3 regions of the Vibrio sp. QJM3NY_26 genome follow, and region 1 is predicted to be linked to each of the others. Evidence: riboswitches for the same ligand, from Rfam matches in the RefSeq annotation. Region 1 holds a riboswitch; each other region holds the start of a gene.
The links. Region 1 has a riboswitch for thiamine pyrophosphate ahead of thiD (bifunctional hydroxymethylpyrimidine kinase/phosphomethylpyrimidine kinase). Riboswitches for the same ligand answer to the same signal wherever they lie in the genome.
Positions count from the first base shown of each region.

Region 2: another riboswitch for thiamine pyrophosphate. It lies ahead of thiC (phosphomethylpyrimidine synthase ThiC); the one in region 1 lies ahead of thiD (bifunctional hydroxymethylpyrimidine kinase/phosphomethylpyrimidine kinase).
Region 3: another riboswitch for thiamine pyrophosphate. It lies ahead of thiB (thiamine ABC transporter substrate binding subunit); the one in region 1 lies ahead of thiD (bifunctional hydroxymethylpyrimidine kinase/phosphomethylpyrimidine kinase).

Region 1 is NZ_CM173516.1:1,254,864-1,259,107, reverse strand. Features, by position in the region: gene AC3CH4_RS20960 (ABC transporter permease) at 1-733, opposite strand, end outside; gene AC3CH4_RS20955 (ABC transporter ATP-binding protein) at 726-1,484, opposite strand; gene thiD (bifunctional hydroxymethylpyrimidine kinase/phosphomethylpyrimidine kinase) at 1,474-2,367, opposite strand; TPP riboswitch at 2,464-2,575, opposite strand; gene AC3CH4_RS20945 (DMT family transporter) at 2,674-3,591, opposite strand; gene AC3CH4_RS20940 (helix-turn-helix domain-containing protein) at 3,677-4,244, opposite strand, start outside.
Region 2 is NZ_CM173515.1:3,383,518-3,387,761, forward strand. Features, by position in the region: gene thiC (phosphomethylpyrimidine synthase ThiC) at 1-1,899, opposite strand, end outside; TPP riboswitch at 2,029-2,127, opposite strand; gene crcB (fluoride efflux transporter CrcB) at 2,190-2,573, opposite strand; gene AC3CH4_RS15180 (multicopper oxidase family protein) at 2,674-4,056, opposite strand.
Region 3 is NZ_CM173515.1:3,054,063-3,058,306, forward strand. Features, by position in the region: gene thiP (thiamine/thiamine pyrophosphate ABC transporter permease ThiP) at 1-856, opposite strand, end outside; gene thiB (thiamine ABC transporter substrate binding subunit) at 981-1,973, opposite strand; TPP riboswitch at 2,027-2,146, opposite strand; gene AC3CH4_RS13570 (flavin prenyltransferase UbiX) at 2,190-2,813, opposite strand; gene mpl (UDP-N-acetylmuramate:L-alanyl-gamma-D-glutamyl-meso-diaminopimelate ligase) at 2,851-4,209, opposite strand.

The sequences.
Region 1 (4,244 bases):
ATAAGGCAGCAAACATCTCATCAATGATCATGCGTGCGTTGGCTTGCAGCATTAGGTAACCCAGCCCTTCACTCGAACCCACCCACTCGCCGACAACCGCACCAATTGGGGCAATAACCACAGCGACACGAATGCCAGACGCCAAAGTTGGCAGCGCAGCAGGCAGTTGGATATAACGCAACAATTGCCATTTCGATGCACCCATGGTCTTGGCAAGATCGAGATAACCCGTCGGTGTATTTCGCAGGCCGTCGTAACAACAAGTGGTTACAGGGAAGAAGATAATGATCGCCGCCATCACCACTTTTGACGCGATGCCATAGCCTAGCCACAACATCAATACTGGCGCGATCGCAAACACAGGGATAGCTTGGCTAGCAATTAAGATAGGCAACAACCAGCGTTTCAACGGTTCGAACATCAACATCTGTAGGGCGAAAAACAGCCCCATCGACAAACCGAGCAATAGACCAAGTAAGATCTCCTGCGCAGTCACCCAAGTGTGTTTGAGTAGCACATCGTAACGTTCAATTAGCTTGATGAAGACTTCTTCGGGAGCTGGCAGAATGAAGCTTGGCATCTCGAAGATAACCACCACCAGTTGCCATAAACCGAGAATCACGGCGCTGCTGATAAGCAAACGCATAACGGGATTCATCTGACGAGGACGTTCAGTGCTAGCCTGTATGTCGGTTGAACGAGCCCCAACTTCGCTTCGCGTTAGATCATTCATAATCACGCTCCAACTGATCTAAGATCGCTTGTTGTAACTCAGCACATTCACCATCTAACACTCTTGGTGTGGCTGTATTTGGCACAGACAGTGACTGTGCGCTTGCAGGTGTGCCTTGCAACACATACAAGTTATCCGCCAAGCGCACCGCTTCTTGTGGATCATGGGTGATCAACACAACAGTTTTATCTTTTAGCAGTTCACACGCTAAACTTTGCAGCTTGTGTCTCGTTACCGCATCCAGCGCAGAGAACGGTTCATCCATCAGTACGACTGGCTTGTCTTGCATTAAGGTGCGAGCCAAAGCAACACGCTGACGCATGCCACCAGACAACTGATCCGGCATAGTAGACGCGTGATCAGCTAAACCAACCGCAGCTAGCAACTCTAGAGCTTGATTGGTTTGCGGTGCTTTATCAGAAGCTGGATTTTGAAAGCGATGACTTAAGCAAACATTGTCGATAACCGACAACCATGGCAGTAACAAATCTTGCTGCGCCATGTAAGCGATGCGATCCGTTAAAGGCAATTCATCAGAGGTTGCCAATGTGCCCTGCCACTCCACCTTATCGTCCAGTAAGCCTGCCAGATAACGCAATACCGTGGTTTTTCCGCAGCCACTTCGACCGAGCAATACCGTCCACTTACCTGCGTTTAAGCTAAGCGACAACCCAGATAAGGTCGCGTGCTCACTGTCGTTATAACGTAAGGAGGCACTGCTGAGTTGAACACCAACCGTATTAACGGACATTACCGTGCCCAACGAAGAAGTGATTTACCGGGCCGTGACCTTGACCGACTTGCAACTCATCAGCATGAGCAATAGCACGTGAAATGTATTGTTTACCTAAGTCAACAGCTTGAGTAAGCGTGTTGCCTTGAGCTAAGAAAGAAGCAATCGCAGAAGAGAGCGTACAGCCAGTGCCATGGGTGTTTTTAGTAGGAAAACGCTTCGCACTAATCAAAGCAGAGGTCGTCGGGAGAATCAGTAAGTCGTTACTGTTCTCATCCTTCTCTAAGTGACCGCCTTTTAGCAGGACAGCTTTAGCACCTAGTGCGCGTAAGTCTTCAATCATGCCCTGCATTTCAGCTTCGCTTTCAGGGACAGCTTTGCCTGTCAGTGCAGCACCTTCTGGCAAGTTAGGTGTGATGATGTCTGCCAGCGGAATCAGCTCTTGCTTCAGCGTCGTGATGGCTGAGTTTTCTAGAAGAAGATCGCCACTCGTCGCAACCATTACAGGGTCAATCACAAGATGCTTAGGTTGATACTGCTTAATTTTATCTGCAACGACTTTGATGATTTGCGAATCAGCCAACATGCCGACTTTTACTGCCACGATATTGAGATCAGTAAACACTGCATCTAACTGACTAGCTACATGGTCGAGTGGAATAGGGAAAATGGCTGACACGCCTTGAGTGTTCTGAGATGTGATAGCGGTAATGACCGAACAAGCAAAACTACCGGTAGCAGACATCGCTTTAATATCAGCTTGGATCCCTGCACCGCCGCCGCTGTCTGAGCCTGCGATCGTCAATACAATCGGAGTGTTCGTTCGAATCGAACCATCAGCAGAGTGCTGTGAAACTGAGGCTTTGGGCGTTAAATCTTTTGAAATAGAACTGTGTGTCATTGTCGCTCCTACTATCTTACAAGACGTAGGAGAACGAACACTGATCGAAGGAGAAGTCGCATTAGGCTCATGAAAGTTTTCATGGGTGCAGACGTAGATCGAGTGCTTATAGTTCCCTACGCCAGTGTTAACTGAATCAGGTTCAACGGGTCTCGATTAACGATCTCAGCAAACACCAAATAAGGTATATGCCCCCCGACTATTGATAGCGATAGTAACAGCACTCTCACAACTGAGATACTGATTTTATTCAATTATAAGAATTACACATGAAAAAATTTCAATTAGGTCCAACAAAACAAATACTTATAACGTTCCTTTAGATGGCTTCGACTGTATCAACAAGCACAACACAATCAGAAACATACCTAGCCAGCCTGTAAAAGGAATCAGCTCACCGACAACACAGACGGCAAGCACCGCTGCGACTACCGGTTCAAACAAAGTAAGTAGATTGGCACTACTCGCGGTCACGTGGCGTAAACCAAAACTGAACGCGATATAGCCCAAGCATTGTGGGATTAGCGTCAGATAACTGATGACTAATACGTTAATCTGCGAGGAAAACAGGTTCTCACCAGTAAACCAGAGCGTTGGCAGCAACAGCATCGCACCCAGGCCAAAAATACTGCCCATCGCCGCTTGTGACTTAATCCCTTTATCGATCAGTGCTTTGGTCGCCCAAGAATAAATGGCGTAACACAACCCAGCGAGCAAACCTAAAGCTATGCCGAATAACTTCAAATCATCAGCGGATTCACTCACCGATTCAGACTCAGAAAACACCAACAACCCAATACCCACCACACCAATCGCAAAGCTAGTGAGCCAACGTTTGTTGATATTATTTTTTTTGCTAATCAGACACTCTAACAGTGCCGAAAAGAAAGGTGCGGTCGCAATCGAAACCACGGTTCCAATCGCCACACCTGATAATTTCATTGAAGAATAGAAAGCTAAAGGATAGACCGCCAAAGCCAAAGCGCTCACTGCCAACAGCTTCTTATTCTGCAAAAGTTTATCAAGGGCTAATAGGATTTTTCGATACGCTAAGCCCGCTTGCATTAGGCCGCCGACACCCATAGAGAAAGCACCAATCGCTAATGGGCTTAGATCAGGCGCAAAACTTGCGGCGGTGCCTGTCGTGCCCCATAAAATGGAAGCAAACAAAATGGCTAAAGTGCCCGTTTGGAATTCGTTAACGCGATTGATGGCAAGATTCATTTCTATTACCCAATTTTCAGTTCTGAAATAGATAATAGTGAAGATTGATAGAAGTTAGTTTGCCGAAAGGACGCTATTTTTGTTTCTAAAGACTGTCTTTCATTGAGCCTAGAAACGCCCTTGGAGACATTCCAAAGTGCTGAGAGAAACGACGACTGAAAGCAGAAACATCACTATAACCCACATTTTCGGCTATCAATTGAACAGGTAAATCTGTGTGGGTTAACAAGGCTTGAGCTTTCTCCATACGATATCGCGTGATGTATTTAAGCGCACTGATACCCAAGCACTCTTTGAAGCGTTTTTTGAATTGAGTAGGGCTCAAACAGGCCGTTTCTGCAAGTTGTGATATGGATAACGGTTGCGTGTAGTTATCCGCTATCAGCCTTTGTACGGCGCGGATTCTTGGGTCGATGCTCTTGCTCACTTGTTGTTGCTCTAACAGCAGTGAAAACACATCCAAGATGGATGACTCAATACCGCTATCGACCTGATATTCCAGCTGCTTCTCAACAAACAACAAGAAGCTCATCAAAGGTGGCGTTATCGTGAAAACCGAGAGCTCGTGCTCTAACAAATGCTGAGGCAACACAGCCATATCCGCGACAATAAACCGCGCTGCTTCGTCCGCTTTAAACGCATGTGCTGTGGTT
Region 2 (4,244 bases), on a different replicon from region 1:
AGACCCAGTATCACGGAACTCTTGTGATTTCTGACGCATCCCTTCCAACGGGTTATCTAGCATCTTAATCTCGATAGCCTGATCCGCGGCTACTTGTTCGGTATCTTTCGCATACTCTCGGACTTCCTGAGAGATCTTCATCGAGCAGAATTTAGGTCCACACATTGAGCAGAAGTGAGCAACCTTACCGGATTCTTGTGGCAGAGTTTCATCATGGAAAGAACGTGCTGTTTCAGGGTCTAAAGCTAGATTAAATTGGTCTTCCCAACGGAATTCAAAACGTGCTTTAGATAATGCATTATCTCGGATTTGTGCGCCCGGGTGTCCTTTAGCCAAGTCTGCAGCGTGTGCAGCCAGCTTGTAAGTAATCAGGCCGGTCTTTACATCTTCTTTGTTTGGCAAACCTAAATGTTCTTTAGGGGTTACATAACAGAGCATCGCGCAACCGTACCAACCAATCATAGCCGCGCCAATACCAGAGGTAATATGGTCGTAACCAGGGGCAATATCTGTCGTCAATGGGCCTAAAGTATAGAAAGGCGCTTCATGGCAGTGCTCTAACTGCTCGTCCATGTTCTCTTTAATTAGGTGCATTGGCACATGTCCAGGGCCTTCAATGATCACCTGAACGTCGTATTCCCAAGCCACTTTAGTCAGCTCACCTAGAGTACGCAACTCGGAGAATTGAGCCTCATCATTGGCATCTGCAATAGAGCCTGGACGCAAGCCATCACCTAACGACAGAGCCACATCATACTTCGCACAGATCTCGCAGATCTCGCGGAAGTGAGTATAAAGGAAGCTCTCTTGGTGATGAGCAAGACACCATTTCGCGATAATAGAACCACCACGAGAAACAATGCCGGTGACACGTTTAGCCGTCATCGGAACGTAGCGAAGCAACAAACCTGCGTGGATAGTGAAGTAATCAACACCCTGCTCTGCTTGTTCAATCAAAGTATCGCGCATCACTTCCCAGTTAAGGTCTTCCGCAACACCATTCACTTTTTCAAGGGCTTGATACATAGGAACCGTACCGATTGGTACAGGGCTGTTACGTAAGATCCATTCGCGAGTTTCGTGAATATTACGGCCGGTAGAAAGGTCCATTACGGTATCGCCCCCCCAGCGAGTTGACCATACTAACTTCTCTACTTCTTCTTCAATCGAAGAGCTTACTGAAGAGTTACCGATATTAGCGTTCACCTTCACTAAGAAGTTACGACCAATAATCATCGGTTCTGATTCTGGATGGTTGATGTTTGAAGGGATAATAGCTCGACCTTCAGCAACCTCCTTGCGCACGAATTCAGGGGTAATTTCTTTCGGCAGGTTTGCGCCAAAGTTATGGCCAGGATGTTGGTGGTTAAGCTGCTCATCAGCAAACTTCTGACGTCCCATGTTCTCACGTATAGCTATGTACTCCATCTCAGGAGTGATAATCCCCTGACGAGCATAGTGCAGCTGAGTAACACATTGATCGCCAGTCGCACGACGAATTCTAGGTAGGTTGCCGTAACGAAGGTCGTCTAGAGTTTCATCTTCTAAACGTTCTTTAGTGTAAACAGAGCTTACATCGTCTAACAGTTCCGTATCACCACGCTCATCAATCCATTGCTCACGCAACTTTGGAAGGCCGCTATACAGGTCTATTTGATGTGTGGGGTCAGTGTAAACACCTGAGGTATCGTAAACTTGAATGGGTACATTAGGTTCGAATACAGGCTCTTTTTTAGTACCACCGACAAGGCTATCAGCGAGTGATATTTCTCGTACAGGGACTTGAATATCTTCTCGAGATCCTTGGATGTAAGCTTTTTTTGAATTTGGATAAGGTTGTACGGATAAAGAATCGATGAAATTCTTCGCTTCCAGTCTTGCTTGTTTACGACTCGACATAGCATTTTTCCTTGGCTTTTAGCCATTATTTATAGGGATAAAAATGCTTGACGGATTAGATGCTACAAGAGGGATCACGGTAAGAAATACAGTTGTGATCTGGAGATAGATCTCTAGAGGGATTCTAGTTAGATATCTACTCTTGTTCCCTTCGCAGGTATTAGCCTGATCAGGTTCAACGGATCCCGAGTTAACGGTCTCAGCCATATGGCACTCCGACAAGTTCGATCGAGTATATAAAAACGGCTTGGATAAACCAAGCCGAGTTGTTAACAAATCGTAAGAAAGTTTTAAGACTTTATCAAAAGTTGGAAGCCGATCCATGCTGCTGAGATGCTGAGAACCACGTTGAGTAGCACATTGAGTCCCATCTTAAAGAAAGCACCCTGCTGCATAAGAAGCACGTTATCCATCGAAAATGTAGAAAATGTAGTCAATGCTCCAAGGAAACCAAGACCGATGATCTGCCTCCATGGTTCTGTCGCAACCATCTCATTCTCAAACGCTGCGATGAGCAAACCCATAATTAAAGAGCCAATTACGTTAACTGTCAGTGTACCGTAAGGGAAACCACGTCCTAGCATCACCACACATAACTCTGAAATCAAATAACGCGAACAAGCACCAAATGCGCCACCAATGGCAATAAAACCTAAAATAGATAACTGACCCATGAATCCTCCCAAACAATAGTCCCTATATTCTAGCTTTACCGTCGATAAAAGCGAGGGTAGAAACTAAGAATGCATGCGCAAATATTAAACGTTACAGGTGTCACTTAACTTCAATATATCCCATCAATCCTGTTTTCATGTGCTCAATTACATGACAGTGATACATCCAGCGTCCTGGGTTGTCTGCAACAAATGCAGCTTTAGCTCGGCCATTTTTTCCAAGTAACACTGTATCGGTATGGAAAGGCTCTTCAATTTTTTTACCATCAAGTTCCAATACAGTAAATGTATGACCATGAATATGAATCGGGTGATGATATTGAGTGACGTTCTTAAGATCGAATATGTAAGTCTTACCCAACTCTAAAGTCGCCAACGGTTCAGGAATATTGTCTTTGCTCATTCCTTCCCATGCTCTTTTATTTGTTAGCCAAAACTTAGGCATCGATTTTCCATCTTTGGATACTGGAGAAACAGCCCCTTCCCATTCAAATAAAAAGTCGATCTCTTCAGCATTAGCAAGATCTAGGTTGGGCACTGGATTCAATGGTAGTAATGGCAACGAACGTCCTTGAGCAAATGCTGAATCTACGACTTCAAATTCACACAAAGAAAATGGGAAACGCCCCTTCATATGGAGAACGTTAACTCGCTCACCAGCTTTAGGAGCGATCAGTCCGATATCAACACGCATCCCTGGACCGATTTTATGTTGAGTCAGTTTGTAAGGCGTTTTCACAGGGTTACCATCGATGGCAATCACCCATGCTTCAGCCCCTTCGACAGCAATAGGGTAAGTGATCGTATTGTCGACATTAGCGATACGCAGCCTGGTCGTTGCGTGTTGCTTTAACTGATAAGTAGGCTCATGTGTTCCATTAACGCTACTCCATTCTCCTGGTGTGCCCATGCGAGCGCTGAGTCGTGGGATCATTAGATCTTTCCATTGACCCTGTTTGTCGATGTGCCAATGCTTAAGCATCAATGCGTGTTCTTCATCGAACCGTATTGGATTACTCTCTTCTACGATAATAAGGCCAACTAAGCCCATACCAAGCTGCTTCACGCTATTCATGTGTGGGTGATACCAAAATGTGCCAGCATCTGGCGGCGTAAACTCATAAATGAATGTTTCACCTGGCATGATAGGTGGCTGACTTAAGAAGGGAACACCGTCCATTTCGATGGGAATTCTTAAGCCATGCCAATGGATAGTCGTCGGCTCTGATAGCTTATTGGTAAAACGAATTGTGACCTTTTCACCCTGTCGACATCGAATCGTTGGCGCTGGAATCTGGCCATTAAAGCCTAGAATATTAGTCTCAAATCCCGTCACTAGTTCAGCGATTGAAGGCTCTGCCGTTAGGTCGTAAACATACTTTCCTTGTTCATCAACCGACCGCTTCATTGAACAAGCGGGCAGTACAGTGAGTGCTGATATAGCGAGAGATGATTGAATAAACTTACGACGGGAGATATCCATATTTGTTGCCTTTTAGTAATAACGACCAAAATGTAACAAAATATTGAGAATAATTCTCATAAAGAAGTGGGGATTGTGCTGTTGATTGTTTATAAAAGAGGCTGGGATAAGTAAGCACTTACACTTTTAAGGCTAGGTTTTATTAAAAGCAGGAATTATCGACTAAAAATCGAACAAATATAAAGTGA
Region 3 (4,244 bases), on a different replicon from region 1:
TATCCCAAGCTTTTGAGCACCAGCAGTCCTTAACCAAATATTTCTCTTCCGACAACTGACTGGCCGTCACTGAAATAGGTTTCGACAGGCGCTGAATACTCACCGCGAGCACTCCACACAGCAGCATTTGCCATATCGCGAGCAAGGCACCAGCCTGTAAGTCAAAGTCGAATTTAATCGCTTGATAAATAGCGAGTTCGATAGTGGTCGATTTCGGACCTCCACCTAGCGCCATCACGGTAGCAAAGCTAGTAAAGCACAACATGAAGACTAAGCCACATACATGAGGCAGTTGTTGTCTCAATCGCGGCCATTCGACCCATTTAAATTTATTCCAATGACTCATACCCAAATGAGCACACAGCTTGTGCTGCTCGGCAGGCACGGTATCTAAAGCTTGTAAAAGTAAACGGCTGGCATAGGGCAGATTAAAAAAGACATGTGCGAGCAAAATGCCATTCAATCCATAGATGGAGAATGGTAATTCAATATCGAAGTTCGCCAGAAATTTAGCTAACCAACCACTGTTGCCATAAATTGCAAGCAAACCAAACACACCGACTAACACAGGCAAAACCAAGGTCGATGCGAACAGCCTTAACAACAGAGCTCGCCCAAAAAATTGCCTGCGACACAAAGCATGAGCAATTGGTATAGCAAAGCCAACACTCAGCACAGTTGAGAGTGTCGCTTGATAAAAACTGAATTTCGTTACGTGCCAATAGTAAGGATCGGACCATACTTGGCTGATATCAAGAGAAGGGGCATTGCTAAGCAATGCCCCAACTGCTGAAACCACAAAAGCGGTAATGAGTATCGCAACCCAGATCCCGACCTTAGGTGTTTTCTTTATCATAAATTGATTTTTTACCGTAAGTGGTTCACTCAGTTAATATCGAACGAACCTTTAAATACAGAAAGTTAGAAAGCTGAGCTTTAGGAAACTCATCTTTAGAAAATTAAGCTAGAAGGCTAATCCTTTAAAAAGTAAGTGCACTCTGCCATTCACGAATCCATGGCTTACGCTTAGCAGCGATTTCTTCAGGCGTAAAACTCAGAGCTTTCTGCGGTACTGTTAACTGCTCGAACCCTTTTGGTAGCTCGATATCCGTCACTGGGTACATCCAGTTGCCCGTTGGCATCGCCGATTGGAATTCATCACTTAAGATAAACGCCATAAACTCATCGGCCAGTTTTTCATTTTTGCTGCCTTTAACTTTCGCTGCCACTTCCACTTGAGTGTAATGACCTTCTTCAAAGCTTGCAGCTGCATACTTAGAATCACTTTCTGCAATGATGTGGTAAGCAGGAGATGTTGTGTAAGACAAGACTAAGTCCGACTCCCCATTTAAGAACATAGAGTAAGCTTCAGACCAACCTTTAGTAACCGTAACCGTCTTCTGAGCAAGTTTCTTCCAAGCTGCCGTCGCTTCATCACCGTATACCGACTTCATCCATAGCATCATGCCTTGACCCGGCGTTGATGTACGTGGGTCTTGGTAGATAACCTTAAGGTCGTCACGCTGCTCAACCAGTTCTTTCAAGCTCTTAGGTGGGTTTGCTAGTTTCTCTTTGTTATAGATAAACGCAAAGTAACCAAAATCATAAGGAACAAAGGTGCTGTCGTCCCAGCCGTTAGGAAGTGTCACTGAAGACGTATCAACATTGTGCTCAGCCAATAAGCCCGTCGCTTTCGCTTCAGCCATCAGATTGTTATCTAGGCCTAACACGATATCAGCTTTGCTGTTACCACCTTCAAGACGCAAGCGGTTCAGAATCGATACGCCATCTTCTAGCGCGACAAAGTTCACATCGCAGCCACACTTTTCTTCAAATGCTTTTTCAACGGCAGGACGAGGGCCCCAATCCGCAGCAAAAGAGTCATAGGTATAAACCGTTAGGGTATTGTCTGCAGCAAAGGCAGAAAAAGAGATGGCTGTAGTAACAGCAAGAGTTGTTAATGTAAATTTCACTGGACGCTCTCCATGGTCTGAGCGGCACAGGTTTGAGGGAGGAGAACGGTAGAAGTTGTTCCTAACTCAATTCCTACGCCAGCATTATCTGGTTCAGGTTTACGGGTCCCAAGCACTTGCTTGATCTCAGCTCGCATTCATTATTTGAATGGTTTGCTCCCCGATGAGTGTTCAGAATTGTAATTCGAATTTTAACAATAAGCTATCAAGTTTGGATCAATTACGTTGATCGTAACCCCAACGTGGCACTAAACCTTGCTCGATGCCAAGATGATCCAAAATGCGCGCCACCATAAAATCGACCAGATCTTCAATCGACTTAGGTTGATGATAAAAACCCGGAGCGGCAGGCATGATCGTCACGCCCATAGTCGATAGCTTATGCATGTTCTCTAAGTGCAGCGTCGAGAATGGCGTCTCACGAACCACCAACAACAGCTGGCCTCGTTCTTTCATGACCACATCTGCAGCACGCTCAATCAGATTATCCGATAAGCCATGAGCAATTGAAGCCAAGCTTCCCGCTGAACATGGACAAACGACCATCTGCTTCGGCGCTGCAGAGCCAGAGGCAACCGGTGAGAACCAATCATCTTTGCCACACACCACCAGCTTTTCGGGGTCACACCCAAGGTGTTTAACCAAAGCTTGTTTCGCTGCATCAGGTCCTGCAGGTAACTTAAGTTCATGCTCGGTCGCCAACACCACTCGCGCAGCCGACGATATCAGTAAATAGACCTGATAATCCGCCGCCAAAAGGCATTCAAGTAAACGCAGGCCATAAGGTGCACCTGATGCGCCAGTGAAAGCGAGGGTTATAGCTTTATCGTGTTTTGTCATGTTCTCAATTACTTCAAAATATAAGGTCGTGGATCAGTTAGCCTTTGAGTGCCAACGCATCCAACAGTTTCTGGTGAATACCACCAAAGCCACCATTGCTCATTACCAAGATTTGGTCGCCCGCTTGTGCCTCTGAGACAATTCTAGCAACGAATGTATCCATGTCATCACTTACATGTGCGGGTTGATGGCACGCATCGGCAACATCTTGTACAGACCAATCAATGTTATCTGGTTGGAATAAGTAGGTAGAATCCGCCTGTTTGAGCGAATCAGCCAAGGTTTCTTTATGCACACCACGCTTCATGGTGGCAGAACGAGGCTCTAAAACGGCAATGATTTTTTTCGTATCGACCTTATTACGTAAGCCACCCAGAGTAAGTTCAATCGCTGTAGGATGATGAGCAAAATCGTCATAGACAGAAACACCTGCCACTTCGCCTTTAAACTCTAAGCGACGCTTGGTATTAATGAAAGTCGCCAGTGATTCACATCCTAAGTCGGGTGTCACACCGACATGTCTTGCCGCCGCAATCGCCATCAAGGCATTACTTACGTTATGATCGCCAACCAAATCCCAGTCTACGGTCCCAACACATTCGTCTTGGAAATAGACCTCAAATTTGGAGCCATCTTTAACCAGTTTCTTGGCATCCCAATCGCCAAGTTCACCGCTCGATTCAGTCTCACTCCAACACCCACGAGATAGAACATCTTCAATAGCCGTATCTTGCTTCGGTGAGAAAATACGACCATTACTTGGCACAGTGCGAACCAAATGATGAAACTGTCGCTTGATCGCTTCAAGATCATCAAAGATATCCGCATGATCGAACTCAAGATTATTCATGACCAAGGTTCTTGGGTGGTAATGAACGAACTTAGATCGTTTATCGAAAAAAGCACTGTCGTATTCGTCGGCTTCAACCACGAAGAACATGCTTTCACCAAGGCGAGCAGATATACCAAAGTTACCCAACACACCGCCAACTAAGAAGCCCGGTGCATAGCCACAGTCTTCCAAGATCCAAGCCAACATGCTTGATGTAGTAGTCTTGCCATGCGTTCCCGAGACCGCAAGAACCCAACGGTCATGCAGTAGAAATTCTTGCAACCATTGCGGGCCTGATGTGTATCTAAGGTTATTATCCAATACATACTCAACACACGGGTTACCACGGCTCATGGCATTACCGATAACCACGAGATCAGGCCTTGGCTCTAATTGACTAGGGTCGAACCCTTCAATAATCTCAATCCCCTGAGACTCCAACAAGGTGCTCATTGGAGGATAAACATTCGCGTCACTACCCGTAACCTTGTGACCTAATTGACGAGCCAATACCGCGGCACCACCCATGAAGGTGCCACAAATTCCTAAGATGTGAATATGCATATATTGCTTCCAAACGCTTGGCTAAATGAGCCATG